DNA from 3 places in the Micromonospora sp. NPDC049900 genome. Region 1 is predicted to be linked to each of the others. Evidence: riboswitches for the same ligand, from Rfam matches in the RefSeq annotation. Region 1 holds a riboswitch; each other region holds the start of a gene.
The links. A riboswitch is a leader RNA that binds a small molecule or an ion and turns the genes downstream of it on or off. The one in region 1 is predicted to bind S-adenosylmethionine.
Positions count from the first base shown of each region.

Region 2: it holds a riboswitch for S-adenosylmethionine, as region 1 does, so the genes downstream of both, ACIBMZ_RS16465 (aminotransferase class V-fold PLP-dependent enzyme) here and thrC (threonine synthase) in region 1, are expected to answer to the same signal.
Region 3: it holds a riboswitch for S-adenosylmethionine, as region 1 does, so the genes downstream of both, ACIBMZ_RS14060 (ABC transporter substrate-binding protein) here and thrC (threonine synthase) in region 1, are expected to answer to the same signal.

Region 1 is NZ_JBITKM010000001.1:246,375-256,111, reverse strand. It holds gene ACIBMZ_RS01155 (GNAT family N-acetyltransferase) at 1-362, shown strand, start outside; gene paaN (phenylacetic acid degradation protein PaaN) at 801-2,474, opposite strand; gene ACIBMZ_RS01145 (GNAT family N-acetyltransferase) at 2,527-3,546, opposite strand; gene thrC (threonine synthase) at 3,829-5,115, opposite strand; SAM riboswitch class I at 5,125-5,260, opposite strand; gene ACIBMZ_RS01135 (DoxX family protein) at 5,455-5,904, opposite strand; gene ACIBMZ_RS01130 (DUF4232 domain-containing protein) at 6,283-6,981, shown strand; gene ACIBMZ_RS01125 (ABC transporter permease) at 6,971-7,867, opposite strand; gene ACIBMZ_RS01120 (alpha/beta fold hydrolase) at 7,867-9,737, opposite strand, start outside.
Region 2 is NZ_JBITKM010000006.1:206,749-216,485, forward strand. It holds gene dmpG (4-hydroxy-2-oxovalerate aldolase) at 1-104, shown strand, start outside; gene ACIBMZ_RS16445 (2-keto-4-pentenoate hydratase) at 101-832, shown strand; gene ACIBMZ_RS16450 (RidA family protein) at 892-1,278, shown strand; gene ACIBMZ_RS16455 (NmrA/HSCARG family protein) at 1,351-2,241, opposite strand; gene ACIBMZ_RS16460 (TetR/AcrR family transcriptional regulator) at 2,330-2,866, shown strand; SAM riboswitch class IV at 3,217-3,337, shown strand; gene ACIBMZ_RS16465 (aminotransferase class V-fold PLP-dependent enzyme) at 3,390-4,619, shown strand; gene ACIBMZ_RS16470 (GMC oxidoreductase) at 4,640-6,490, opposite strand; gene ACIBMZ_RS16475 (hypothetical protein) at 6,487-7,563, opposite strand; gene ACIBMZ_RS16480 (ABC transporter permease) at 7,580-8,401, opposite strand; gene ACIBMZ_RS16485 (ABC transporter permease) at 8,398-9,222, opposite strand; gene ACIBMZ_RS16490 (ATP-binding cassette domain-containing protein) at 9,223-9,737, opposite strand, start outside.
Region 3 is NZ_JBITKM010000005.1:17,232-26,968, forward strand. It holds gene ACIBMZ_RS14015 (substrate-binding domain-containing protein) at 1-674, opposite strand, end outside; gene ACIBMZ_RS14020 (MarR family winged helix-turn-helix transcriptional regulator) at 772-1,221, shown strand; gene ACIBMZ_RS14025 (serine hydrolase) at 1,284-2,306, opposite strand; gene ACIBMZ_RS14030 (urease accessory protein UreD) at 2,490-3,251, opposite strand; gene ureG (urease accessory protein UreG) at 3,251-3,988, opposite strand; gene ACIBMZ_RS14040 (urease accessory protein UreF) at 3,978-4,661, opposite strand; gene ACIBMZ_RS14045 (urease subunit alpha) at 4,661-6,364, opposite strand; gene ACIBMZ_RS14050 (urease subunit beta) at 6,361-6,723, opposite strand; gene ACIBMZ_RS14055 (urease subunit gamma) at 6,720-7,022, opposite strand; SAM riboswitch class IV at 7,316-7,428, shown strand; gene ACIBMZ_RS14060 (ABC transporter substrate-binding protein) at 7,695-8,537, shown strand; gene ACIBMZ_RS14065 (amino acid ABC transporter permease) at 8,573-9,355, shown strand; gene ACIBMZ_RS14070 (amino acid ABC transporter ATP-binding protein) at 9,352-9,737, shown strand, end outside.

The DNA of each region.
Region 1 (9,737 bases):
CCGCCCGAATCGCCCAGGTCTCGGCCGGCACCCACACCGCCCAGTTCGTGGCCGACCCCGGCGGCCGGCTGGTCGGGCACGCCGGCGGTGTCGCCCACCCCACGGAACTCGCGGTCACCGTGGTCTACGCGGTCTACGTCACCCCGACCTGGCGCGGCACGGGCCTGCTCGCGGACCTGATCGAAGCGGTGGGCGCCTGGTCCCGGGACTGCGGGCGGCGCGAGCTGATGCTCGAAGTCGTGGTGGGCAACGACCGCGCGTACCGCGCCTACCAACGGATCGGCTTCGCCGACACGGGCGTACGAGTCCCGCACCCGACCGTCCCCGCCCTCCGCGAACTCCAGATGCGCCGACGCGCGTAGTTGGGAGTGGGGTGGGGGTTTCCGGGCAGCCCACCCTGCTCCGGGCGGTCAGGCTTGATCCCTCCGCAGGGTGGGCTGCCCGGAAACCCGACGTGGTCCGGCTGGTCTCGTGGGTCGTCCTCGGGTTGGCCCCACTCGCCCTCTCCCTGCTGGGGCGACCCCTGACGGTCGTGGGGAGGCGGAACGGCCGGGTTGTCCCGGCGGGTGCGGCGCGCGCCAGGTCCCCTGCGCCGCCTTTGCTCTGCGTCAACCCACGCAACGAACAGGGCGATTCGTTCCTTCTGACAGAAAGCGCACTGGCAGAGCCCTGGCAGTTGCCCAGAACCAGCACGCTTTCCCGGAAGTGTTGCGTGGAGTGAAGCAGAGCGAAAGCGGCAGGCGGGAGTACCGCCGGGGTTCCGGGGCAGCCCACACCGCAAGCAATCGAAACCCATACCCCTAGGCGTGGCGGCGGCTCTGCACGATGCGGAAACGGTTGGCGACGTACGCGCCGTCGGTCAGCGCCGAGTTGGCCGCCGCGTTCGCGCCGCTGCCGTGGAAGTCGGAGAACGCCGCCGACTGGTTCACGAAGACGCCGCCGGTGAGGTTGCCGGACAGGTGCACCCCGACCTCGATCGCGGCGCTCTCGGCGGCGTCCAACACCGCCTCGTCGGTGGAGTAGACGGCTGCGGTCAGCGCACCCTTCTCCCCCACGGTCGCCCGGAGGATGTCCAGGCTGTGCGTGGTGGAGTCGGTGGCGATGGCGAAGGAGATCGGCCCGAACCACTCCCGCGAGTAGGTCGCCGTGTCGCCCGCGTCCAGCTTGACGACCGTCGGCGTACGCACCACCGCGTCCGGGAACGACGGGTGCGTGACGGCACGCGACTCCAGCACCGGCGTACCGACCTTGGTCACCTCGTCGAGGCGGTCCAGGACGCCGTCGTTGACGATGGCGCCGGTCAGCTCGACCCCCCGGGCCGGGTCGGCGGTGAGCTTGCCGACGGCGGCGGCGATCCCGGCGGCCACCTCGTCGAAGCTCTTGTGCCCCTGGTCGGTGTCGATGCCGTCCCGGGGGATGAGGATGTTCTGCGAGGTGGTGCACATCTGACCGCTGTAGAGCGTCAGGGTGAAGCCGAGGTTGCGGCACATGCCGGCGAAGTCGTCGGTGGAGTCGACCACGACCGTGTTGAGTCCGGCCTTCTCGGTGTAGACCGCCGCCTGGCGGGCGTTGGCCTCCAGCCAGTCGCCGTACTCGGTGGACCCGGTGAAGTCCACGATCTTGACGGCCGGGTGCAGAGCCAGGGTCGAGGCCAGCTTCTCGCCGGGCGCCTCAGGGGCGAGCAGGACCAGGTTCGGGTCGAAGCCGGCCTCGGCGAGCACCTCCCGGGCGTAGCGGACCGTCACGGCCAGCGGGAGTACGGCGCGCGGGTGCGGCTTGACCACCACCGGGTTGCCGGTCACCAGCGAGGCGAACAGGCCCGGGTAGGAGTTCCAGGTCGGGAACGTGTTGCAGCCGATGACGAGGGCGACGCCGCGCGGCACCACGTGGAACGTCTTGGTCATCCGCAACGGGTCGCCCTTGCCGGCGGCCTTCTCCCAGGCAGCGGTCCCCGGGTGCCGGGTCATCTCCGCGTACGCGTAGGCGACGGCCTCCAGCGCCCGGTCGAGCGCGTGCGCGCCACCGGCCTGGAACGCCATCACGAACGCCTGACCGCTGGTGAACTGCACCGCGTTGGCCAGTTCGAAGACGTGCTTGTGCAGCCGGGCGAGGATCTCCAGGCAGACCCCGACCCGGATCTGTGGACCGGCGTCCCGCCACGCGGGCAGCGCCGTGGACGCGGCGGCGACGAGTTGGTCGGCGGTGGCGTGCGGGTACCGGACGTTCAGCGGCACACCGAACGGACTGGTCTCGGTGGCGACCCGGTCGCCGTCGCCCGGCTGGTCGAGCGGGAAGTCCCCGCCCAGGTACGCCTCGAACGCGGCCTTGCCGTCTGCGGCTGCGGTCTCGCCGTACACCCGGGGGCTGGGTGATTCCGGGTAGGCGGACCAGTACCCGCGCTCCGCGATCGCGGTCAGCGCGCGGTCGAGGGTGTCGGCGTGCCTGTCGTAGAGGGGGTGCGGGGTCTCCGTCATGCCCGCCATCATGCAACAGGAAGCCCCGCGATCAGTAGGGGCGTGTCACACCTCAGACGTCGAGCTGCCAGTTGCTCCACCGGTCCATCACCCGGAACCCGAGCTGCTCGTTGATCGCGATCATGTGGTCGTTGCTGTCCGCGTTGAAGGTGTCGATCACCTGGACAGCGGGCTCGTGGTCGAGCAGGTGACGAAGGTTCTCGATCTTCGTGAGCAGGCCGAGGCGGCGCCCCCGGTGCTCCGGGTCGACGATGGTGATCTGCTGGAAGGCGTGCCAGTCGGCGGTCGGTGACATGTCGAGCAGGGTCCAGGCGACCAGTCGGCCGGACCCCCGGTGCCGTACGCCCGCGTGGTACCGCCGCTTGCCGCGCGCTTCGAGCGCCCGCTCGGTGCCGCGTACCCGCTCCGCGTCGACCTGCTCGGGCTCCCACTCCAGGTCGCCCATCGGCGCGTCGGCCAGCAGCCGCCCGTCCAGATACGCGACGTCGGCGATCAGGTCGTCCGGCGTGTTCCCGCGCCAGAACAGCACCTCGTAGTCGGTGGCCCGGGACCGGGCGTCGGCGAGCAGCGCGTCCAGGGCGGTCTGGTCCAGCTCGGCGACGTGCAGTCGCCGCCGTACGTCGGCCAGGGCGTCGACCGCGCCGACGGTGGCGGCGAACCGGGTGGCCGGACCCGGCTGGTGGGGCTCGCCGCGCAGGTGTGCCCGGCTCATCGCGCTGACCCGTTTACGTCCGCGCTCCCGCAGCACGCGCAGGCCGCGCTCGAACAGCGCCCGACCGACCCCCTGGCGGCGGTGCTCCGGATGGACGACGAGCTCGGCCGAGGCGTTCTCGGTGTTGTCGAGTTGCGGCAGGTGGAGCAGCAGGTATCCGGCGGCGACGCCGTCGACGTGGGCCAGCAGGGCGAGTGTCTCGGTGCCCGGCATCGGTTGGTGGAACAGCGCGGCGAACCGCTGCCGACTGAACGGTGGGTAGTCCGGCAGTTCCGCGGCGCTGTAGTCGGCACCGACCTGGAACGCCTGCTCGATGGCCGACTCGTCGTCGGCACCGAAGGGGGTGATGGTGATGGCCATCTCCGCAGCCTGCGGGACGACGAGCGACGGGGCCAGCGATTATTCGCCGGCCCCGTCGGGAAGCTTGGTCGGGAGGGACGATCGCACAACGCCTCCGGCGCTGGGTCGTAAAGACTGAAAGTCTACGGCGAAACGCCCTCCCGCACGAAGCATCTTGCGCCGCCCGGTTCCTGCCGTCAAGTACTCGACGGCGTGTTTTCGGCACTCACCGCGAAAAGCCCGTTACCCGGCGGATCGGTCGGCGTGCAACATGCCGACCAGCCGACGAGTTCGCGGTGTGCCTCAGCCGAGCAGGCCGGCGTCGCGGGCGGCCCGCAGCGACGGCTTGATCCGGTGGGTCGGTCCGACCTCGCCCGCGACCGCGTCGAGCGTCTTGAGCCCCTCGCCGGTGTTGTAGACCACCGTCTCCGCGGTCGGGTCCAACTTTCCGGACTCGACCAGCTTGCGCAGCACCGCGACGGTCACCCCGCCGGCCGTTTCGGCGAAGACCCCGGTGGTACGCGCCAGCAGCCGCACGGCGGCACGGATCTCGTCGTCGTCGGCGTAGTCCATCCAGCCGCCGGTACGGCGTACCGCCTCCAGGGCGTACAGGCCGGCGGCCGGGTCGCCGATGTTGAGCGACTTGGCGATCCCGGTCGGCTTGACCGGGGTGATCGTGTCCCCGCCGCCGTGCAGGGCGGTGGCGATCGGGTTGCAGCCGGCCGACTGGGCACCGAAGACCTTCCACCCGCCGGCCGGTGCCTCGACCAGGCCGATCTCGACCAGCTCGCTGAACGCCTTGTCGACCTTGGTGAGCAGTTCGCCGGAGGCCATCGGGATCACGACCTGGGCCGGAATCCGCCAGCCGAGCTGCTCGGCGACCTCGTAGCCGAGCGTCTTGGACCCCTCGGCGTAGTACGGCCGGACGTTGACGTTGACGAAGGCGGTGTCCTCGAACTCGTCGGTCTCCACCAGTTCGCCGCAGAGCCGGTTCACGTCGTCGTACGAGCCGTCGATGGCGACCAGCTCACCGCCGTACACGGCGGTCGTCACGACCTTGCCCTGCTCCAGGTCACTGGGGATGAAGACCACCGACGGGGTGCCGGCCCGGGCCGCGTGGGCGGCGACGGAGTTGGCCAGGTTGCCGGTGGAGGCGCAGGCGAACCGGGCGAAGCCGAGCGCCCGGGCGGCGGTCAGCGCGACCGAGACGACCCGGTCCTTGAACGAGTGGGTGGGGTTGGCGCTGTCGTCCTTGACCCAGAGCGGGCCGGTGATGCCCAGCTCGGCGGCGAGCTGGTCGGCGGCGACCAGCGGCGTGAAACCGGGGTCCAGGCTGACCCGGGTGGCCGGGTCCTGCCCGGCGGGGAGCAGCGCCGCGTAGCGCCAGATGTTCTGCGGGCCCGCCTCGATCTGCTCGCGGGTCACGGTGGCGAGGGCCGCCGGGTCGTAGTCGACCTCCAGCGGGCCGAAACACTCGTAACAGGCGTGCTGCGCGGCCAACGGGTAGCGGGCCGAACAGGCGCGGCAGACCAGGGCGCGGGCGGGGCTGGCGGTGGTGTCGATCCCGGTAGGGGCGAGCGTCGACGTCATGTCCGAGTCCTCTCATCTTCCCCCACATCGCACCCTGCGGCGGGGACGGAATTGGCACCTGCCCCACGGGACGCTCAGCGATGAGCGCGTGGGGTGGTTGCCGGGGCGTCGTCGGGCCGTATCCCTCAGCCCCTCTGGATGAGGTATTCAGTTGTGCCGCCGAGTCTAGGCAATCGCGCCGCGCTCGTCAGCGTTCGATCTCAGCCTGTGAGCGATTCCTCACCGCCGCCACCGCCTGAGGGACGGCGACGACCCTGGACCGGACGGCTCCGGCGGTGCCGGAGGAGACCCGGTCCAGGGTCGCGCACGAGCGTCGGCCTGGCCGCCGCACCAGCCGGATCAGGCCGGTACGGACCTGCGTTCGGCCGCCTTCACGTCCAGTGCGGCCCCGCTGCGCTGGCGCAGCAGGTTGTCCAGCGCCCAGCTACCCGGACCGAGTATCGCGATCAGCAGGAACGACCAGCAGAACAGCACGGACAACTCGCCGTTGTTGCGCAGCGGCAGCAGCGCCTCGGGCTGGTGGACGACGAAGTAGGCGTAGGCCATCGAGCCCGACGCCACCAGGGCCGCCGGCCGGGTGAGCAGACCGACGAGCACCAGGGCGCCGCAGACGGCCTGGATCAGCGCGGCCCACCAGCCCGGCCACGTGCCGAGCGGGACGGGTTCACCGCTCCCCCGGGCACCGCCGAAGACGCCGAACAGAGACGACAACCCGTGGCAGAGAAACAGCAGGCCGATGACCATGCGGAACAGGGACAGGGCCGGCCCGCCGAACCGGTCAGTACGCATTCCGGAACCTCCATTGTGGATGGACGAGGGCAACCAGAATGCGGGATTGATAAATATTTGTCGATGCAATCTCTTCCTTTGGGAACGCTCCCACATCGATGGTAGCGACTGGAACTTCCGAAGGAACCCCCCTCGGCGAAGATCGTTTTGATCACCCTCCGTAACGACTCCCTGTACACCCTGGACATGTGACGGCAACAAGTCGCGGTCATCCGAGCCGGAGCCGCGCGCCCACCCGGGTCCGGAAGCGGCCACCGTCGTCCCACCAGCCGGTACACCGAGCGGCCCCCGGCCGACCGCGACGCCGTCCCGAACCACCCGCCTCGCCACGCCGACAGCCGGGCGAGCGATCGAGCACCGTGATGCGACGATGGCCCGATGCGAGACATCCACGGGGGATCGATTCCGGAGACGACCCCGAGACACGGCCCGGGTGACCGGCGTACGCGGCACGCCGCGCTGCTGACCGCCGTCACGATGCTCGCCGGCTGCGCGCCGACCGACGCGTCGCACAACGCCCCGGGCGACCCGCCGCCGGAGCCGCTCGGCGCGGCCACCGCCCCGGCACCGACCTCGGCCGGGCCGGAGGTCTGCCCCGAGTCCGGCGTACGGATCCGCTACCTCGGTGTCAGCGCGGCCATGGGGCTCCGGGCGATGGGCGTCGAACTGGTCAACTGCGGCGACCGGCCGTACCCGCTGCACGGCTATCCGGCGTTACGGCTCTACGACGGCGAGGGGCGACCGCTCAGCGTCCGGGTGGTCCCCGGGGCGGCCGGGATCGCCTCGGGCTTCGACGACCCGCCCCGGCGGCTGGTGGTGGCACCGGGCGACGCGGCCAGAGCTGCCGTGATCTGGCGCAACCTGGTCGACGACCCGACCGTGGCCGCCACCGAGGCCACGCGGGTGGAGATCGCGGCGGGCAAGGGGCAGCCGGGGCAGGTACTCGACATGGAGGGGCCGATCGACCTCGGCAACACCGACCGGATCGGAGTCAGCGCCTGGAAGAAGCGGACGGGCCCGACACCGACGCCCACCGATTCGGCGGACGACGGCGTCGACGCCGCACTCAGCTCGTGATGTCCTTGCGGGTGAAGCGCCAGAAGGCGAGCCCCCAGAACAGGGTGGCGTAGCAGATCGCCGAGATGGCCCCTCGGACGATGTCGTCGGTCTGCACGGGCGTGGAGAGCAGCCCCAGCCAGGCGGTGCTGTAGTGGGTCGGCAGGAACGACCGGATCGCGCCGAGCGCGGTGATCTGGTCGAGGATGCTGGAGAGGATCCACAGCAGCACCGCACCGCCCACCGCGCCCAGCGCGGCGTCGGTGACCACCGAGAGCAGGAACGCCAGACCGGCGACGACCAGCAGCACGACCGCCAGGTAGCCGAGCACCGCCAGCAGGCGGAGCAGCCCCTCGCCGGGTTCGAGCTGCGCGGCGACCGTGCTACGCAGCGGTGACCAGCCGTACCGCAGGGTGCCGATCAGCAGGGCCGTGCCGGCGAGCAGCACCAGCGCGAACGCCGAGTACGCGAGCGCCACCAGCAGCTTCACCGTCAGCAGCCGGGCCCGGGGCACCGGCACCGCCAACAGGTAACGCAGGCTGCCCCAGCTCGCCTCGCTGGCCACCGTGTCGCCGCAGAACAGCGCCACCACCACGACCAGCAGGAACGAGGCGGAGACGAAGATGGTGAACAGGGTGAAGTTCAGCCCGCCGGAGGTGGCGAACGAGACGAGGCTGCCGAACTCGCCCCGGCCGTTGTCGTCGTCACCCGAGTCGAACTGGAACGCGATCAGGATGATCAACGGCAGCAGCACCATGAAGCCGAGCGCCAACTGGGTGCGCCGCCGCGCCGCCTGTCGGCGGAACTCGGCACCGAACGGCAGCGTCCTCGACGGCCGGTAGCCGGCGGCGGCGCCCGACGGAGCCACCTCGGACTCCTCCCGCGTCGGCACGGTCGATCCCGCCATCACCGGTCCCCGCTTCCCCGAGAGTTCTCGCCCACCAGGGCGAGGAACGCGTCCTCCAGGCGGCGCCGGGGCACCACCCGGTCCACCCCGATACCGGCCCGCACCAGTTCGGCGACCACCTCGCTGCGGGCGGTGCCGTTGGTGTCCACCACCAGGTGCCCGTCGGCGTCGTCCAGCACCCGTACGCCGCCGAGGTCGTTGAGCACGTCCCGGGCCGCGCGCGGGTCGCTCACCTCGAACAGCACGCTCGGCGAGTCGCCGACGATGTCCTCCACCGGCCCGGAGGCCACGATCCGGCCCTTGTTGACCACCACGGCGTGCGTGCAGGTCTGTTCCACCTCGGCGAGCAGGTGGCTGGAGACCAGCACCGCGCGGCCGTCGGTGGCGTACCGCTGGAGCACCCGACGCATCTCGGCGATCTGCGGCGGGTCCAGCCCGTCGGTCGGCTCGTCGAGCACCAGCAGCTCGGGCAGGCCGAGCATGGCCTGGGCGATGGCCAACCGTTGCCGCATGCCGTGGCTGTACTTGCGGACCCGCCGGTGCACCGACGAGCCCAGCCCGGCGATCTCCAGCGCCTGTTCGAAGTGCGCGTCGGCCTCCGGCCGCCCGGTCGCCCGCCAGTACGCCCTGAGGTTCTCCAAACCGGACAGGTGCGGCAGGAAGCCGGGCCCCTCGACGAGCGCGCCGATCCGGGAGAGCACCGGCGATCCCGGCACCAGCCGATGCCCGAAGACGTAGATCTCCCCGGCCGTCGGCTGGGTCAGCCCCATCAGCACCCGCAGGGTGGTGGTCTTGCCGGCACCGTTGGGCCCGAGTAGGCCGACCACCTGACCGGGGTGCACCTCGAAGTCCACCTCGGAGACGGCCACGAAGCCGTCGGCGTACTCCTTGCGCAGATGGCGCACGGCCAGCGGGGTGTCCGCGTACTCGGGATGGATCGAGGTGTCCTGGCGGCGGTGCCGCAGGCGCAGCACGGCCACGAGCACGACGAGCCCGATCACGATCGCGGCGATCAGCCCGACCAGCACCCAGCGCCAGAGCGCCGCCTCGGTGGGGATCGGGTCGCTGTCGACGGTCGGCAGGCCGACCGGCGTGTCACCGACCGCGACCGTGTAGACGGCCGGCTCGATCGGGGTGGTGTACGCCTGGTCCGAGGTGGCCACCACCAGCCGGAGCCGGTGCCCGGCCTCCACCCGGTGCACGATCGCCGGCAGGGTCACGGTGACCGGCGCGGCGGCGTCGACGGTGGCCGGCAGACCGCTGAGCCGGATCGGCGCGATCAGCCCGCTCGGCAGGGTGGCCGCCCCCTCCGGGTCGACCACGTAGAGCTTGGCGAAGAGGACCGCCTCGCCGCTGCTCGACGCGGCCCGCAGCGACACCGTGGGCGCACCGACGATGTCGACCGCCTCGGTCAGCGGCTCGGACTCGAACCGGGCATGCTGCCCCGGTATGTCGCCGGCCACCCCGCTGAGCAGTGAACTCAACGAGCCGGCGAACGGCACCGAGGAGATCGCGGCGGGGTTGCCGCCCGGTGGGTTGGCCACCGGCTGGGGCGGCCCGGCCACGGTCACCTCGCGGCGGGAGTCGCCGCCGAGACCGGGGTAGTCGTCGGTGCGGTAACCGGTGGCGACCAGCCCCCGGTCCATCGCGTCGAAGCCGGCGATCCGGGAGAAGGTGAAGGTGTCGCCGGGTGCGTCCCCGGTGCCCGCGACGTAGTGGTCGAGCCACTGCGCGGTCAGGAACTTCACCCGGTCGGAGTCGGTCTGCGGTCCGGCGCCGCCGTCGTGGCCGCCGGTGAACCAGGCGACCCGCACCGGGGTGCCGTTGGCGGCGATGCCCCGGGCGTTGGCGTCGGCCTCGCCCAGCGGGA
Region 2 (9,737 bases), on a different contig from region 1:
GTCGCCGCCGCATGGTCGGCGGACAGGAGGACATGATCGTCGACGTCGCCCTCGACCTGGTCGCCGCCACCGACCGGACCACCGCGACCGGAGGAAGCCGATGAGCACCACCGACCACCTCGCCCGACGCCTCGACGCCGCGGCGACCAGCCGTACCGCCATCCCGCAGCTCGGCACCGACACCGCGCTGGACGTACCCACCGCCTACCGGGTGCAGCAGGCCGTGGTCGATCACCGGCTCTCGCGCGGTGAACGTCCCGTCGGACTGAAGCTCGGGCTGACCAGCCGGGCCAAGATGGCGCAGATGGGCGTCGACGAGGTCATCTGGGGTCGGCTCACCGACGCCATGCACATTCCCGACGGCGGCACGCTCCGACTGGCCGCCCACATCCACCCCAAGGTCGAACCGGAGGTCGCCTTCCTCGTCCACGGTGGTGCGATCACGGCGGTCGCGCCGGCCCTCGAGGTGATCGACTCGCGGTACGTCGACTTCCGCTTCACCCTGCCCGAGGTCATCGCCGACAACACCTCCGCGAGCGGCTTCGTCCTCGGCGCCTGGCAACCGCTGCCGGACGGGATCGACAACCTCGGCGTACTGCTGGAGGTGGACGGGCGACCCGTGCAGATCGGATCCACGGCCGCGATCCTCGGCGACCCCCGCCGGGCGCTCGCCGAAGCGGTCCGGCTCGCCGCCGCCAGCGGTGTGGACCTGGCCAACGGCGTGATCCTGCTCGCCGGTGCGGCCACCGCCGCCGTGCCGCTGCGGGCCGGATCCCACGTCCGGGTCACCGTCGACACGCTCGGCACCGCGTCCCTGCGGGTCGCGTCGTGACCCCACACAACGAGAACGGCGCCCGACGCGACCGTCGGCCCGACGGTGTGGTGCCCGGCATGGCCACGCCGCGCGGCCGCTTCCCGCACGTCAAGGTCGTCGGCGACCTGATCTTCGTCTCGGGTACGTCGAGCCGTCGGCCGGACAACACGATCGTCGGCGCCGCAGCGGACCCGATGGGCGTCACCGACCTCGACATCCGCGCGCAGACCCGCGCCGTCATCGACAACATCCGCGACATCCTGCACTCCGTCGGGGCCGACCTCGACGACCTCGTCCAGCTCACCACCTACCTGGTCAACATGAACGACTTCGGCGGCTACAACGAGGTCTACGCCGAGTACTTCGACGAGACCGGGCCCACCCGCACCACCGTGGCCGTGCACCAGCTGCCCCATCCGCACCTGCTCATCGAGATCCAGGCGGTGGCCCGACGGCCGTCCTGACCTCGACCCGGGTGGGTGACCTCGTCGGGCTTGCCGGGCCGGCCGTCCGCAGCCGGCCCGGCACCCGAGCGGTCAGGTGAGGGCGCGGCGGGCCCAGGTGCGGAAGTCCGTGGTGGGCAGGCCGAGTGCCTGGGCGATCTCCGGTCGAGCGGGGGTGCCGTTCTCGTTGATCTGCTCGACGACCTTGACCATGAACGGCGGCAGGCCGCGCGTGACCGCTTCCTGCGGGGTGAGGACCGGCGCGGTGACGGTCCGGCCGGTGACCTCGCTGAGGATCGCGGCGACCTCGGTCATGGTCCGCATGTCACCGGCGAGTTCCACCTCCTTACCGTCCAGCGTGCCCGATCCGGTGAAGGCGGTCGCCGCAGCCGCACCGATGTCGTCGACGGCGATCCAGGCGATGCGGGTGTCCGCGGCGAAGCCGGTGACGATGGTGCCGCTGGACCAGTCGCCGAACAGGAAGGACTTCTCCAGCAGGTTCTCCATGAAGGTCGCGGGCTTGAGGACGGTCCAGCGGGCGAATCCGCTGCTGCGGACCGCTTCGTCGATTGCTGCCTTGCTCTCCCAGTAGTGCCGGTCCCAGCGGCCCTCGGCCCAGCCCGGCTGGTTGCGGTGGAAGTCACCGGCACCGGCGACGCTGCTGTGGACGAACTGCGGCACCCCGGCCCTGCGGGCGGCCTCGACGAGGTGCCGCCCTCGGCGCAGCTCGGCATCGCCCTGCAGATCGGTGAGATCCGGGAAGGGGATGGAGAAGACGCCGTCCGCTCCGCGCGCTGCGGCGAGGAGCGAGGCGGGATCGTCCAGGTCGCCCCGGACCAGTTCGGCTCCTCGGTCGCGGAGGGCGAGTGCGGCCGCGCTGGTGGTGTCGCGGACCAGGGCGCGTACCGCGACGCCCCGGTCGAGCAGTGCCCGGGCGGTGGATCCGCCCTGCTTGCCGGTGGCGCCGATGACAAGGACGGCCATGTCTCCTCCTCGGAACAAGTGGGGTGGCACCCCACTTCCTGTCGGTTACGATATGGGGGGGTAACCCCACTTATTCAAACGGCAGGCGATGAGAGTTGACGCACAACGCAACCGCGCGCTGATCGTCACGGCGGCCAGCGAGGCGGTCGCCCGGGACGGCGCGTACGCGTCGCTGGAGGAGATCGCCCGAGCCGCCGGCGTGGGCTCGGCGACCCTGCACCGGCACTTCCCGTCCCGCTGGGCGTTGCTGGAGGCGGTCTTCCACGACCGGGTCGAAGCGCTCTGTGCCCGCGCCGGTGAGCTGTCGACCGGGCCGGACGCCCGCCAGGCGCTGACGACCTGGCTGTGCGAGCTGGCGGTCTACAGCACGACCACCCGCGGCCTGGTCACCTCCCTGCTCAGGGCGCCCCAGGAGAGCGAGTCCTGCTCCGCGATGCTCGTGACGGCCGGCGAACCGCTGCGGCGCCGAGCCGCCGAGGAAGGGACCGTACGCGCGGACGTCGAGATGATCGACCTGGTGACCCTCGTCAAGGCGATCGCGCTGGCGGCGGAATCGACGAGTGCGGCCGAGGCGGAGCGGCTGGTGCGACTCGCCCTGGAAGGAATGAGCCCGTCCCGGCGGTGAACCCACGCAGAGGACGACGACGCCGCCCGGTGTTTCGTCAGCCGGGCGGCCCGGCCTCGACAGGGCCGCCCGGCTCACCTGCTGCGCGTCGGCCGGACCGAGCCGCCCGATGCTGGTCGCGCCGTCGACGAGGTGACCGAAAGTGCTTCGCGAAGTTGACAGGCGATCCACTGGTTCGTCCATCATGGAGTGTGCTGTTCACCGTGGTGGAGTCGATCGGCGGCGCGTGACCGTGACCGGTGCGGCGAGGGGCGACTCAAGGGGGCTGTCGCGTGTCGTACGAACAGGGACATGCTGGGCGCGCCACGGGCCCTAGCGGGCGGGCTCGCCGGTGTGGCAACATCGGCAGCGGTCATGAGTGTCAGCGTCAAGGCCCCGGCCTGCTGACCGGCAACCCTCGTATATCCGCGGTGGGGTGCCTCCGGGTGAGGACCAGGCCGCCGGCGACCGCCGCAGCGGCAAGCGCGGACCCCCACGGGTCCACTGTCACCTGAGGACCACTGTGCCCACGATCGTTCCCACCGTGCTCGGCGACGACCTGCCGGTCCGCCTCGCCGACGGCACCACCGCCGCGTACGCCAACCTCGACTACGCCGCCACCGCACCCTGTCTCGCCGAGGTCGCCGAGGCGGTGACCGAGCTGCTGCCCTGGTACGCCAGCGTGCACCGGGGTGCCGGTGCTGCGTCGCGCCGATGCACGCTGGCCTACGAGCAGTCCCGTCAGACCGTCGCGGACTTCCTCGACATCCGGCCGGACGACCACGTGATCTTCACCCGGAACACCACCGATGCGATGAACCTGCTCGCCCGGGCCCTGCCACCGCACACCACCGTGGTGACCTGGGCCGGCGAGCACCACGCGAACCTTCTGGCCTGGCCGCGCGTGCACCGCCTGCCGGTGCCCACCGACCTGCCCGAGGTGACGTCCGGGCTGACCCGTGCACTGGCCGCCCTGGACAGCGCGGGGCCGGTGCTGGTGGCGGTCACCGGCGCCTCCAACGTCACCGGAGAGGTCTGGCCGATAGCCGACATCGCGGAGATCGCGCATCGGCACGGCGCGCGGATCGCCGTCGACGCCGCACAGTTGGCCCCGCACCGCGCGGTCTCCATGGCCGGCGCCGACATCGACTACCTGGCGCTGTCCGGGCACAAGCTGTACGCGCCGTTCGGCACGGGAGTCCTGGCCGGCCGAGCCGACTGGCTCGACGCCGCCGACCCGTACCTGTCCGGTGGCGGGGCCACCCGGCACGTCGGTGACGAGCCCGCCGACGTGCAGTGGCAGACCGGTCCGGCGCGACACGAGGCCGGCACGCCGAACCTGCTGGGCGCGGTCGCGCTCGCCGCCGCCTGCGCCACGATCTCCGCCGCCGCGCCGGACGTTCTCGCCCGCCACGAGCAGGAGCTGCTGACCCGGCTGCGCGACGGCCTCGCCGCCCTGCCGCAGGTGGCGGAACTGCGCACGTTCGACGCCGATCACGACCGGGTCGGCATCGTCAGCTTCACCGTCGCCGACCGGCGGGCAGCCGACGTCACCCACCGCCTCTCCACCGAGTACGGGATCGGCGTACGCGACGGCTTGTTCTGCGCCCACCCGCTCAGCCGGAGGTTGCTGGCCGGCGCCGCCGCGCGGCTCGGCCGCCCGACCGACGGGTACGCGATCCGGGCCAGCATCGGCATCGGCACGACCGCCGAGCACGTCGACCGACTCCTGCACGGGCTACGCGAGATCGTGACCTCGCCTGCGGAGCAGTAAGCCGTCCTCGGGGTGTGCCGTCAGGTGCTGAGGTGTGCGGCGAGGCGCAGCGCCAGCGCCGCAAGCGTCAGCGTCGGGTTGGCCGCCGGTGAGTTGGGGAAGACGGAGAGGTCGCAGACGTAGAGGTTGCGGTGGCCCCGGACACGCAGGTTCTCGTCGACCACTCCCGGACGCTGCCGACCGGGTGTGACGCGCCCCATCCGCATCGTGCCGACCTCGTGCGACACCCCGCCGAGCGGAGCCCAGAGCTGCTCGTACACGTCGCCGCCGAAGGCGCGGACGACATCGGCGGCGATCTTGTCGAGAGCGGCCTGGACCTGGTCGGCTCGCGGGCTGGGATGGATGCGGATGGTGGGCAGCGCGGTCGGCTTCGCACCCTCCGGCCGGGACTCGGTCCGGGTCACGGCGTTCTGCTCGACCAGCGGCGCCTCGACCATGAACACCAGCTCGCCCGGCATCTTCCCGTCGATCGTCGCCAGGTCCGCGCCGGTGAACTCCAGGGCGTTGACGAACCGGAACTGGTTGAGGTTCGCACCCAGGTCCAGTGTGACGCTGTACGGGTGGGCGGGGTCGACGTCGGCGGCGTCGGTGAGTTGCCGGGAGACGGTCTTGCTGGAGTCGAACCGGCTGTGCCAGTCGCCGCCCTGCCGCACCCAGAACTTCACCACGTAGATCGGGTGGTCGGTGATGCCGCGCCCGATCAGCGGATCGTCATCGGCGAGGCCGGACGCCTGGGCGACCACTGCGGTGCCGACCGTGCCGGCGGCCAGCACCACCACGCCGTCGTCGGCCAGCCGGTAGGTGCGGTCCCGACCTGCCAGGTGGTCGTACGCGACCACGCCGGTGACCTCGCCCGCCGCCCTCTCGACCCCGACCACCTCGTGGTTCAGGTGGACCCGCAGGTTCCCGAAGCGGTCGTCCTGCATCGCGCGGCTGAGCAGCAGTTCGGCCGCCGACCAGATCCCGGCCGGCACCGCCCCGGGGACCGGTCCGCGGTACTCGATCGCCATCGGCGGATCGAAGTGCCGGAAGTCGGCCAACGCGGGCAACTCCCGCAGCCTGGCCTTGACCATCGTCTGGTACGCCGACGGGACCAGGGGAGTGACGCGGGTCAACTGCTCCGCGCGGTCGTACCAGACGTCGCACAGCTCGTCGCGGACCGTCTCCGGCCAGTCGCGGAACTCCCAGCGGTGCATCCGGGGTGCCGACGCTCCCCAGAAGAGGGTCCGGCCGCCGAGGTTGAGGCCCTGGGCGATCCGCGCCCTGGCGCTCTCGGCGTCGGCGGCCCGCCAGCGCCGCCGACCGAAGGCACCCCAGTGGTGGAAGATGTTCGGGTACACGTCGGGGCCGACCGGTTGGTACCGGGCCAGGTTGCCGGTGTGCGTTCCGAACAGGTAACTGCCCGCCTCCAACAGCAGGACGCGCGGTGGCCGGCCACCCCGCCACGGCGTCTCGGCGAGTCGGTACGCCAGGGTGCCGCCGCCGGCACCGGAGCCGACGACGATCACGTCGTAGCGGTGCGCGGTGTCCGGGTCGCCGGGGAAGAAGTGCCGCGCGACATGTGACTCGCCGACGAGGACGTCGTGGTGCCGCGCGAAGTGGACCCGCCCGTCGAGACAGCAGGTCGGGGCGGCCAGTTCGGCGGAGGTCAGGTGTAGCGGCCCGTCGAGCTGGGGGTCGCCGTCGAGGAGGACGACGACGTCGACACCCTCGGGGTGTGCCGCCGGATCGAGCGGGACCGTCCACTCGTCGGCCTGCCGGTCGTACCGGAGGTCCCGCGTCTCACCGCCGCCGAGCCGCACCTGAAGGTGGTCGTCGGGCCGCAGCGCCGGCATCCGCAGGACCACCGTGCACACCGCCTCCACGCTCACCGTCCGCCACCGCCTTTCGCGGCTGTCGGCAGGCCCTCACGGCCGTGCCACTGATCCGTCTCCGGCTCCTGCGTCCGATGACGCCGGATCTCCTCGACGGCCTGCCGCAACACCCGCACCTCGGTGTCGAAGACCCGCTCCAGGCGGGGCATGGCCTCCACGTCGAACCGGGAGGACCGTCCCTTCTGCTCGTGCCACAGCATCCCGTTGCGCAACGCCACCGCGTCGGTCTGCATCGCACGGCAGTCGTCCACCAGCGGTGCCAGTGCCGGGGCGAGTTCGGCCAGCCGGACGAACCGCTCCGTCATCAGCCGCTTGTGCTCCCACAACACGTGCAGGTACCGGATGTCGTACGCCGCATCGCCGGTGAGGTAGTCGCGCAGATATCCACGGATCGGCGCGTAGGAGTCGACACCGTACGCCCGGTCCCACTCCTCCTGGAGCATGTCGACCCGGCTGCTCGGGTTGGCCCCGGACAGGTACTCCTCGAACGCGCCGCCCACCACGTGCAGCCGCATCCGGTAGCTGGCGTCCGGTCGTACCCGGTAGAAGTAGACCTGGAAGCAGTCGTTCTCCACCTCGTCCAGGCTCGCGTACGCGCGGGCGAAGTCGTCCTGCCCGACCGTGGTGGTCCGCAGCGACCCGTTGGCCGTGTAGCCGTAGACGGTGAACGTGCCCTCGTCGTCGTCCACGCCGCAGACCAGCACGTCGTGGGTCTGGTGCCACTGCTGGTAGGGCGCCCGGCCGGGCAGGTGGTGCTCGTCCAGGTTGAGGTACGGGTAGTAGCCGGCACCGACGGAGTCGCGGCAGAGCGCGACGATGTCCCCGCCGACACAGGCGACCCACTCGCGGCTGGCCCGGACGACCTCCAGCCACGGGCTGATCGCGTAGTCGTAGAGATAGAAGCCGAACGGCACCGGCGAGTCCGGCGCCTTGGGGTCGAAGGCGACGTGGATGTAGTTGCTCAGGATCCAGTCCCGGGCCCGAGCCTCGGTGGCCAGGATCGCCAACGGGAAGGCGTAGAACTGGTAACCCCGGGCCAGCGGCTCACCGAGCGGCAACTGTCTTCTCATACCGATGCCTCTCCTCTCAGCTCCCGGTCATCTCGTACCGGCGGATGCCCATGTTCCAGATGCCGTAGCCGACGCCCAGCATGCCCGCCGCCACCAGCGGCGTGAGCCAGACCAACCGACCGTCCCCGCCGAGCAGGAAGTCCACCGGGATGTACGCGGTGAACGCGAACGGCAGCACCCAGGTCAGCACGGACCGCAACACGCCCGGGTAGATCTCCAGGGGGAACGCGGCGAACTCGGAGAGCTGGTTGGCGGCGTGCATCGCGGGTTGGCTGGTGACCGTCCAGAAGGCGATCGAGGCGAAGATCAGCTTGATCCCGGTGTAGATCAGCGTGCCGCAGACGACCAGACCGGCACCGACCAGGACCAGCTCGGCGTCCACGGTCAGCCCGAGCCGCCGGCCCGCGTACCCGAGCAGCGCGAACCCGACCAGCAGCTCACCGAGCGCGTCGGGCCAGAAGAACCGCTCCGACAGGACGCTGAACAGCGGATTCACCGGCCGGATCAGGTGCCGGTAGAAGTCGCCGCTGCGGATCAACTGCCAGGCGACCACCCACAGGTAGTCGGTGAAGAGCCGGTCCAGCCCACGGGGCAGCAACGCGAAGCCCAGCAGGAACAACACCTGGTCCACCGACCAGCCGCCGACCGTGGGCACCAACTGGAAGATGCTGCCGATCAGCAGGACCTGGACGCCGACCCGGAGCAGGAAACCGACGCCGCCGAGCAGGAAGTCGGTGCGGTAGGCCACGAGCCGCCGGAGGCTGACCCCACCGAGGAACCAGGTCAGCCGCGCGTAACGCAGCGGGGCCCGCCGCGACGCGCGACCGGGGCCGCTCATCCGCCGAGCACCTGTACGCGTCGGACGAACACCCGCCACAGCACCGCGCACGCACCGGCGAGCAGCACCGCCCAGCCCACCTGCCCGGCCAGGATGACCACCGCGTCGGACGCGCCGTCGTACCGGCCGGTCAGCAGGCGGACCGGCGCGTACACCATGGACTGGAAGGGCAGGACCGAGGCGGCGGCGGCCAGCGGCGCCGGCATCAGGTCCAGCGGTACGAGCTGACCGGCGAAGAACACCACGACGCTCTCCTTGACGATGCGGATGCCCCAGATGTTGGTGGTGGCGATGCCGCAGAGCCCGACCAGCATGTTGAGGCTGAACGCGATCACCGCCGAGGACGGCACCGCCGCCAGGAACAGCAGCAGGTCCACCGGGGCCGGGGACTGTAGGGGGAAGAGCACCGAAAAGATCAACAAGGTGGGCAGGCCCACCATCAGCAGATTCGTGATCAACACCGGCAGGGCGGTGAAGATCCGCATCACCGGATAGCTGACCGGACGGATCAGCGCGACGGCGATGTCGCCGCGCAGGATGTCCTGCCCGATCTCGCTGTCGACCTGGTTGGCGTGCAGCACCCCGAGCACCTGGGCGGCGATCAGGTAGGTGGTGATGCCCTCGACGCCGAAGCCGCCGGGTCCCGCGTCGGGACTGGCCGCGTAGACCGCACGCCACAGGAAGACCACCACGGCGGTGCTGGTCGCCGTGGTGGCCAGGCTGACGAAGAAGCTCGCCCGGTACTGCAGCGTCGCCTGTAGACCGCTGACCGCGAACGGCAGGTAACGACGCAGGCGGGGAGAGCGGACCGCGACCGTCATTCAGCCGTGCTCCGCCGGCTGGCGAGCACCGTAGATCTCCCGCAGCACCGTCTGCAGGTCCGGCTCCGGCGCGAAACAGTCGGTCACGTCGAAGTGGTGCAGGACCCAGGTGAGCACCTCCCGGGCGGTGAGCCGGTCGACGGGGAAGCCGATCGTCACCCGCTGTTGGTCGTCGACGGAGACGGTGGTGCCGGTCAGCGCCTCCTCGATCCGGCCCGCCACCTGCTCGGGCGACTCGTCTCCCCGGTGGTCGAAGTGCACCGCCCGGTGGCGGGCCGTGCGCAGCAGCGCCGCGAGCGTGCCCTGGTGCACGATCCGGCCCTGGTCGACCACCAGCACCTGGTCGCAGATGGCGGAGATGTCACTGATGTCGTGACTGGTCAGGAAGATCGTCGTGCCGTGTTCCCGGTTGATCTGGTTGGCCAGCTCCCGCACGGCCTCCTTGAGCACCAGGTCGAGCCCGATCGTGGGTTCGTCCCAGAAGACCACGGCCGGGGTGTGCAGCAGGCTCGCGG
Region 3 (9,737 bases), on a different contig from region 1:
AGCATCAGCACCGCGTCGGCGTCACTGCGCTCGATGCGCCGCAGCACCTCGACGTAGTCGTGCGTCTCCAGTGGCAGGAAGTGGTGCCCGACCACCCGACCACCACTGCGCACCGCGTACCGGTAGGCGGCCCGGGTGGTCCGGCGCGGCCAGACGTAGTCGTTGCCCACCACGAACCAGCGCCGGACCCCGAGGTCGGCGGCGAGCACCCGCATCGCCGGCCACAGTTGCGCGTCCGGCGTCTCGCTGGTCAGGAAGACCCCCTCGGTGCGCTCCCCGCCCTCGTACAGCGCGGTGTAGACGTACGGCACCCGGTGCGCGATGCGCGGCGCCACCGCCTGCCGTACCGAGGAGATGTGCCAGCCGGTGACGCCCTGCACGGCTCCGGTCGACACCAACGCCTCGACTTCGGCGGCGACCTCGGCCGGTGGCGCGCCGCCGTCGACCGGCACCAGCCGCAGTTCGCGGCCGAGCACCCCGCCGCGCTGGTTGACCTCCTCCACCGCGAGCTGGGCGCACTGCTCGCAACTCGGGCCGAACATGCCGGCCGGACCCCGCATCGGGTACACCAGCGCGATGCTGACCACGCCCCGGTCGACGGTGAGCCAGGACGCCCCGGCGGCGAGCCTCTCCCCCGCCTGCGGGCGCCCGTACCCCGGTGCCGGCGCGGACATGAACACATCGTGGCCGCAGCCGAGGATGATGACCAGACCTCCCCAGCAGACGGGACGTCTCGGTACGATGACTCGGCAACCGCCAGGCGGGAGTGCCATGTCAGACCTTCCCGGCTCCGCAGCCGACCTGCTACCCCTGCTCACCCGCGCCGAGCGGCTGCTCGCCCGCCGGGTCGGCGGGGTGCTCTCCGTCGAGTCACTCACCATCGAGGCGTGGCGGGTGCTCTGCCTGCTCGCCGACGGTCGGGGGCACCCGATGAGCGAGGTCGCCGCCGAGGCGTCCCTGCCGCCGGGCACCCTGACCAAGCTGGTCGACCAACTCGTGGACCGCAACCTCGTGTTCCGGCGGGTCGACCCGTTCGACCGGCGGCGCATCCGGGCGTACCTGACCGACCGGGGGCGGCGCGAGCACGAGCGGGTCGCCGCGCGGATCCACACCGACCTGTCCGGGCTGAGCGCCTCGGGCGACGCAGACCTGGCCGGGCACCTCGACGACCTGATCGGACGGCTGGAGCCGGAGCGCCGTCCGGCCCCGACCCGGGTCTGACGCCGGGACCGACCAGCGGCGAGTCACCGTCGCCGGCCGGCCATGGTGCCGGTTGACGTCGGTCAGCCGCCGTTGACCGGGCGGAACCGGTGGACGGAGTGGCGGGCCCGTGCCGCGTCGTTGGTGACCGGCCCGACGGCGTCGAACATCACCCGGCCCAGGGTCGCGTGGGCGCGTACCGCCGGGTGGGTGCCGCCGTAGTTGTCCAGGTCGCCGAGGGAGTCGGCGAAGAAGGCGTAGGTCAGCGTCGGTGCGCCGGTCGCGTCGAACATGATGCCGGCCTCGTGCCGGGCTGCGCCGCTCTCGTCGAAGTCCGCACCGTACTTGGTGGCCACCCGGCTGCGCTCCGCCGAGGACATGTCGCGGCGGATCCCGTCGTGGTAGCCGTTCACCCAGCGCAGGATGCCGAGCAGGAAGTCGCTCGACCGGGTCGAGAGCAGGGTCTTGTCGGCCAGCCGCCAGAGCAGGTCGTGCGTCTCGCGCGGGGTGGTCACGCCGAGGAAGAAGCGGTTCGGGTTGGCCACCGGCTCGACCCGGGTGTGCGTGAAGCCCTTGGCCGCGAGGATCTCGTTGATCTCCAGCGCCGGCACCACCCGACCGCACATCCGCACCGACGTGTTGTCGGAGACGAGCAGCATCGCGGTGAGGAAGTTCGCCACGGTGATCTCGTCACCCCAGACGGTGTGCAGGAAGTAGATGCCGCTGCCGCCGAGGATGATGTCGCCGGTCAGGTCGAGGCGCTGGCCGAGCGACAGCTCACCTCGGTCGATCTTGTCCATCACCGCCACCGCGACCGCCAGCTTCTGCACGCTGTACCCGTGCGTCACCCGGTCGGCGTCGTCGGCCACCACGGTCCGCAGCGCACCGGTGCCGTCCACCATCGCCACGTGCGAGTGCCACACGCCGCCCGCCCGCGCCTTCTGCTGCCGATAGGCACGCCCGATCAGCGCCTGTGCTCCACCGGGGCCGGACGCGTCTCCGACCGGCGCACTCGGCGCGGCGACGGCACCGGCCGGTGTCGCCACCAGGGCCGCCGCGGCGGCCCCGATCCCGATCGCGGCCCGTCGACTCATCTGCTCGGCCATTGCCACTCCTCTGGTCCGGCGTGCCACCGGCGGGATTGCCGGCACCGGACACACCCTGCCATACCCACCCATCTATCGCTGGCCGTCACTCCGAAGTGGACCTCGTCCGCCTCGCTACGCCCAGACCTTGGTACGGGAGCGCCCCGGTAGCGGCCGTCTCGTACCGAGGTCTTCGGGACGGCCTCACCCGACTCGGGCAATCCGGTCGTCGGCCGGGAACGCCGTCGCCGTTGGGCTGAGGTACGTCCGCAGGGTGTGCGCGTCCGGGGCGGTGGCGGTCCAGAGGGTGGCCGGACCGCCGGCCAGCGGTAGCCGGGCGACCGGGCCCCGGACCGCCGGAGGCTCGGCCGGTGCGGTCGGGTCGACCACGAGCAGCGAGCCGGTGGCGGGAGCGTCGCCGAGCACCGCCGGGCCGGACCAGCCGGGTGCGTCCGGCCCGACCGCCAACGACTGTCGCAGCAACGGTCGACCGCCGAGGTCGACCCGGGTGACGACCTCGGCGTTGCCGGGTGCCTCCCGATACCGGCCGCAGATCAGTTCGTCCCGCCAGTGCAGGGTGCCGCCCTCGGCCACGTCCACCTGCGCGTCGGCCACGTGCGCACAGCCTGCCGCCGCGACGAGTTGCTCGGGCAGCCAGCGCAGCGTGGCGTCGGCGGCGACGGTCGCCCGGACCAGCATCCGGGAGACCGCGCCGGGGCGGCCGGGCAGGGCGATCGAGGCCGCCACGGTCCGGACGTCGACCACCGCGCCGGGAGCCACCTCGACGTCCAGCCGCAGGTCGTCGCCGGCGAGCGGACCGGCCGCACCGCCGACGACGTACACCGTGACGCCACCGCCCGACGCCGGCACCTGGCGCAGCAGCAGAGGGCTCTCCCCGCGCAGCTCCGCCAGCACGGTGCGGCCGTGCCGGTCGGCGCGGGCCACCAGCCGGGCGGCGGCCCGCATCAGGACCGCCCGGCGGGTACCGGGTGGCCGGTGTGCGCGGACGCGGCCCGATGGTGGGCCAGTTCGTGCCGGATCCACGCGGCGACCCGGGTGGCCAGGGGGTCCTCGGTGATGGACTGGAACACCGTGGGCAGGTCGCCCCGACGGGCCCGCGCGTCGCGGTCCATCACCGACAGGTCGGCACCGACCATCGGGGCCAGGTCGGTCTTGTTGATCACCAGCAGGTCGGCGGCGGTCACCCCGGGGCCGCCCTTACGCGGCACCTTGTCCCCGCCGGCCACGTCGACCACGAAGATCTGCCGGTCGACCAGCCCTCGGCTGAAGGTGGCGGTGAGGTTGTCCCCGCCGCTCTCCACGAGCACCAGGTCCAGCGGGCCGAGCGCCTCGGCCAACTCGTCTACCGCGTCCAGGTTGGCGCCGATGTCGTCGCGGATGGCGGTGTGCGGGCAGCAGCCGGTCTCCACGGCCCGGATCCGGTCCGGGTCGAGCACCCCGGCCCGCTTGAGGAAGTCGGCGTCCTCGGTGGTGTAGATGTCGTTGGTCACCACCGCCAGCCGCAACTCGTCGGCGAAGGCCCGGCACAGCGCGGCGACCAGCGCCGTCTTGCCGGAGCCGACCGGCCCGCCGATGCCGACCCGCAACGCCCGCGACGCGGCGGGCAGCGGGGCGTGCGGGTCGACACCGGGCTCCGGGTGGGTGTGGGGAACGGACTCGTCGTGATCGGTCTCAGGACGCAAAGAGACGCACCTCCCAGGTGGCGTGAACTTCGGCATGGATGTCGGCGAGCGGAGCGGCGGCGGCCGGCAACCGCTCCGGTGGTTCCTCGGCGGCCCGCGCCGCCCGCGCCGCGGTGGCATCGCAGGCGACCGCGAGCCGCACCAGCAGGGCCTGCACCCGATAGGGATCGAGGCCGAGCAGACGTACGGCGGCGCTTGCCGAACCGGTCACCGTCGCGTGCGCGGCGACCGTGGCGACCTGCGCCGGGTCCAGACCGGCGGCGGCACCGACCAGCCCCAGCACCAGCGGCTGGTGCGGGCCGGGCGGCACGGTGGGCAGATCGTCGAAGGTGTCGTCGGGCCAGATCTCGCGCCCGGCCCGCAGCAGTGCCCGGCCCTGTCGTCGGGACACCGCCCGCTGGGCCGGTGACACGGTCCGGGCGTCCAGTTCGGCGTCGAGCCGCACCAGCAGGTCCCGGCGTCCGGCCGACCGGGCGGCCCGACGGGACGCCGCCGCGAACGCCGCCGCGACCAGCCCGGCGGTGGCGAGCCGCCCGCGCAGGTACTCCCCCAGCGTGGCCAGGTCGGTCACCCGCCCGGCCGCGACGGCCGCCTCCAGACCCGACGAATGGGCGTGCGCCCCGGCCGGGAACCGCCCGTCGGCGAGCAGCAACAGCATGGTCGACGCGGTCATCAGAACAGGAAGTAGCGCTGGGCCATCGGCAACTCGGTCACCGGGTCGGGTTCGACCACCTCGCCGTCGATCCGCACGGTGAAGGTGTCCGGGTCCACCTCGATGCGCGGCAGCGCACCGTTCTCCGGCAGGTCGGTCTTGCCGCGCGACCGCACGTCGGCGACCGGCACCACCCGGCGACGCACGTCCAGGCGCAACCCGGCGTCGAGCGCGGCGGGTGCCACGAACGCCAGGCTGGTGGCGGCGGCTGCGACGCCGTACGCGCCGAACATGGGTCGGGGCAGCATCGGCTGCGGCGTCGGGATCGAGGCGTTCGCGTCCCCCATCTGGGCGTACGCGATGAAGCCGCCCTTGATCACCAGGTGCGGCCGGACGCCGAAGAACGCCGGCTCCCAGAGCACCAGATCGGCGAGCTTGCCCGACTCGACCGAGCCGATCTCGTGGTCGAGCCCGTTGGCCATGGCCGCGCAGATGGTGTACTTCGCCACGTACCGCCGGGCCCGGTGGTTGTCGGCGGCACCGTCACCGGCCAACGCCCCCACCCGCGCCTTCATCACGTGCGCGCTCTGCCAGGTCCGCAGCACGACCTCGCCGACCCGGCCCATCGCCTGCGAGTCCGAGCCGATGATGGAGATCGCGCCGAGGTCGTGCAGCAGGTCCTCGGCGGCCATCGTGGACGGTCGGATCCGGCTCTCCGCGAACGCCAGGTCCTCCGGCACCGCCGGGTTCAGATGGTGGCAGACCATCAGCATGTCGAGGTGCTCGGCCAGCGTGTTGCGGGTGTACGGGCGGGTCGGGTTGGTCGACGACGGCAGTACGTTCGGTTCCCCGGCGACGGTGATGATGTCCGGCGCGTGTCCGCCCCCGGCCCCCTCGGTGTGGTAGGAGTGGATCGCCCGACCGCCGATCGCCCGCAGGGTGTCCGCGACGAACCCGGCCTCGTTGAGGGTGTCGGTGTGAATGGAGACCTGCACGCCCGAGGCGTCCGCGACCCGCAGGCACGCGTCGATCGCCGCCGGGGTGGTGCCCCAGTCCTCGTGCAGCTTGAAACCGCCCGCACCGGCCCGCAACTGCTCCCAGAGCGCCTCGGTGGAGACCGTGTTGCCCTTTCCGAGCAGCAGGACGTTGACCGGGAACGCGTCCAGGGCCTCGTGCATCCGGGCCAGGTGCCAGGCGTTCGGTGTGACGGTGGTGGCGCGGGTGCCCTCGGCCGGTCCGGTGCCACCACCGACCAGGGTGGTGACCCCACCGGCCAGCGCCTCAGTGACGACCTGCGGGCAGATGAGGTGCACGTGGGTGTCGACCGCCCCGGCGGTGAGGATCCGACCGTTGCCGGCGATCACCTCGGTCGCCGGGCCGATCACCAGATCCGGATGGACACCGTCCATGGTGTCCGGGTTGCCCGCCCGACCCAGCGCCACGATCCGCCCGTCGCGGATCCCCACGTCGGCCTTGACCACGCCCCAGTGGTCGAGGACCACCGCGCCGGTGACGACGGTGTCCAGCGCGCCCTCGGCCCGGGTGGCCCGGGACTGGCCCATCGACTCGCGGATCACCTTGCCGCCGCCGAAGACCGCCTCGTCACCGCCGGCACAGTGGTCGTGCTCGACCTCGATCAGCAGGTTCGTGTCGGCCAACCGGATCCGGTCACCGGTGCTCGGCCCGTAGAGCGCGACGTAGCGCTCCCGCTCCACCATGCTCATGCCGTCCCTCCGCTCCGCTGCGCGCCGCCGTGAGACACCGCCGTCGGGGTCGGGTCCAGTGAGCCGGCGCACTCGCCGCGCAGGCCGGGGACGATCCGCGCGCCGCTCAGCGGCACCAGATCCACGGTGCGGCTCACGCCCGGTTCGAAACGCACGGACGTCCCGGCCGGTACGGCCAGACGCTGCCCCCAGGCGGCGGCCCGGTCGAAGTCCAGGGCCGGGTTGGCCTCGGCGAAGTGGTAGTGCGACCCGACCTGCACCGGCCGGTCGCCGGTGTTCACCACGAGCAGCGTGGTCACCGGACGACCGGCGTTGATCTCCACCGGCCCGGCGGCCGGCAGGATCTCCCCGGGGATCACGGGATCGGGTGGTGCACCGTCACCAGCTTGGTGCCGTCCGGGAACGTCGCCTCCACCTGCACCTCCCTCAGCAACTCGGGGATGCCGTCCTGCACGTCGTCCCGGGTCAGCACGGTGCGGCCGGAGGCCATCAGGTCGACCACGGACGCCCCGTCGCGCGCGCCTTCGAGGAGGAAGGCGGTGAGCACCGCGACGGCTTCCGGGTAGTTGAGACGCAGGCCGCGTTCGCGGCGGCGCCGGGCGACGTCCGCCGCCACGTGGACGAGCAGGCGGTCCTGCTCGTGCGGGGTGAGATACACGGGGTGCTCCCGGTGGGTGTCCGCGCCCCCGGACACCGTCGGCCCGGCGCCTCGACGCGCCGACCGCCGGTCGGGGTTCGCCCGCCGGTCCGACCGCCACGTGCGCGGGCCCCGGGGTTTCCACCTCCCCGGTCCGCGTGGCGGACCACCGGCGGTGTCGGGTCGGATGCGGACCGCACCGCCCACCGCTGAGCAGACCGTAAGGGATCACGCGGGCGGCGGGCAACACCCCGCGTGAGGGTCGTCATAACGGGTGGACGCTGCCCCGTCACCGGCTGCTAGCCTCGGCGACAGGTCAAGAGCGCCAGCGTCAAGCCCCGGCTCGCTGGCCGGCAACCCTCGTCCGCGCAGGGGTGCCCCGGGTGAGGACCAGGCATCGGAGCGACCTCCGGTGCAAGCGTGGCCTGGTGTCCCAGGTCATCACGACCTTGAGGAGAACCATGCCTTACCGCTGTCGACCGGTGGCCTGCCGGGATCTGACCCGGCGTCGGCACGTCGACATGATGCGGGTGTGCAGCGCCGCGTGTAGCTGACCTGCGTCGCTACCCGGCCGCCGACCTGCCCGGTCGGACGACCAGCCCCGTTCCGTTTTCCCACCCCTCACGGTCCGTCCCACGGCGGACCGTCGGCGTGGCACGTGCGTGCCCGCCGCCGTTCATCCAGGAGACACCTGTGCGCTTCCTTCCCGCCCTGACCCGGGCCGTCGCCGTCGGCGTCACCGCCGTGCTCGCCGCCACCGCCCTCACCGCGTGCGGCTCGGACGGCGAGACCGCCGACAACCCGTACAACCTGCTCCAGCCGGGGGTGCTGCGGGCCGGCACGCTCACCGACGCGCCGCCGAACGTCTATCTCAAGGACGGCCAGTTCACCGGGTTCGACAACGACCTGCTGGTCGCCGCCGCCGACAAGCTCGGCCTGCGGGTGGAGTTCGTCGGCACCGACTTCTCCGGCCTGCTGGCCCAGGTCAACAACCGTAAGTTCGACGTCGGCAGCTCCTCGATCACGATCACCGAGGCGCGGAAGAAGACGGTCGACTTCGGCAACGGCTACGACTTCGGGTACTTCGGGCTCGACGTGCCCGCCGGATCGACGCTGACCGGCTTCGACGAGCTGTCCGGCAAGCGGGTGGTGGTCGTGCAGGGCACCGTCCAGGACGACTACGCCACCGGGCGCGGCCTCGACCCGGTGCGGGTGCCGGACTACAACGGCGCGATCAACCAGCTCAAGGCCGGCACCGCGGACGCCTGGATCGCCCCGGCCGAGATCGGCGAGAAGACCGCCGCCGACAGCGGCGGCAAGATCAAGGTCGCGGCGAAGGAGCTCAGCCCGGCACCCACCGCATACGCGGTCGCCAAGGGCAACGACCCGCTGCGCGAGGCGCTCAACCGGGCCCTGGACGAGGTCATCGCCGACGGCACCTGGACCCGACTCCAGGAGCAGTACTACCCGGGGCGGCCGATCCCGGCCGACTTCACCCCGGGCAGCGGCGACGTGTCGGCACCGGCCGCCTCCTGAGGTAGGACGACGAGCGAGTAGGGCGGAGGTCGACCGTGGATCCGTTGCGCACCCTGTGGGAGACGTTCTTCGACTGGGAGTCGATGCGCGAGGCGCTGCCCGAGATGATCACCGTCGGGTTGCCGAACACGCTGATCCTGGCGGTCACCGCCGCCCTGCTCGGCTCGGCCATGGGCATCGTGCTGGCCGTCGCGGGCATCTCGCGTACCCGCTGGTTGCGGTGGCCCGCCCGGGTCTACACCGACGTGTTCCGTGGCCTGCCGGCGGCGGCGACGATCCTGCTGATCGGGGTCGGCCTGGCACCGTTGGGCATGCAGGTGTGGGGACCGAACCCGTACCCGCTGGGGATCCTGGCGCTGTCGCTGATCGCGGCGGCGTACATCGGGGAGATCTTCCGCTCCGGCATCCAGTCCGTGGAGGCGACCCAGGTGGAGGCCGCCCGCGCGCTCGGTTTCTCCTGGTGGGAGGCGATGCGGGTGGTGGTGATCCCGCAGGGTGTCCGGCGGGTCCTACCGGCCTGGGTGAACCAGCTCATCGCACTGATCAAGGACTCCAGCCTGGTCTACTTCCTCGGTCTGCTGGCCAGCCAGCGGGAGCTGTTCCGGATCGGGCAGGACTACGCGGCCAACACCGGCAACCAGTCGGCGTTGCTGCTGGCCGGGCTCTTCTATCTGACGCTGACCGTGCCGCTGACGCACGTCGTCAACTGGATCGACCGGCGGCTGCGGCACGGCCGCCCGGCGACCGGACCGGCCGGTGACGATCCCGACGACCTCGACCTGGCGCTGCCCGGCGCCGCCGGAGGCAACCAACGATGAGTACCTCGGTCAGCCTGAGCCTGCGCGACGTGCACCTGGCCTTCGGCCGTCACCAGGTGCTGCGCGGGGTGGACCTGGACGTCGCGCGCGGCGCGACCGCCTGCGTGATCGGCCCGTCCGGGTCCGGCAAGTCGACGCTGCTGCGGACCGTCAACCGGCTGCTCGAACCGGACCGGGGCGACGTGCTGCTGGACGGGCGCAGTGTGCTGCGCGACGACCCGGACGCCCTGCGGCAACGGGTCGGCATGGTGTTCCAGCAGTTCAACCTGTTCCCGCACATGAGCGTGCTGCGCAACATCACCGTCGCGTTGCGGCGCATCCGCAAGCTCGGCGAGGACGAGGCGGTGGCGGTGGCCCGTACCCACCTGGACCGGGTGGGGCT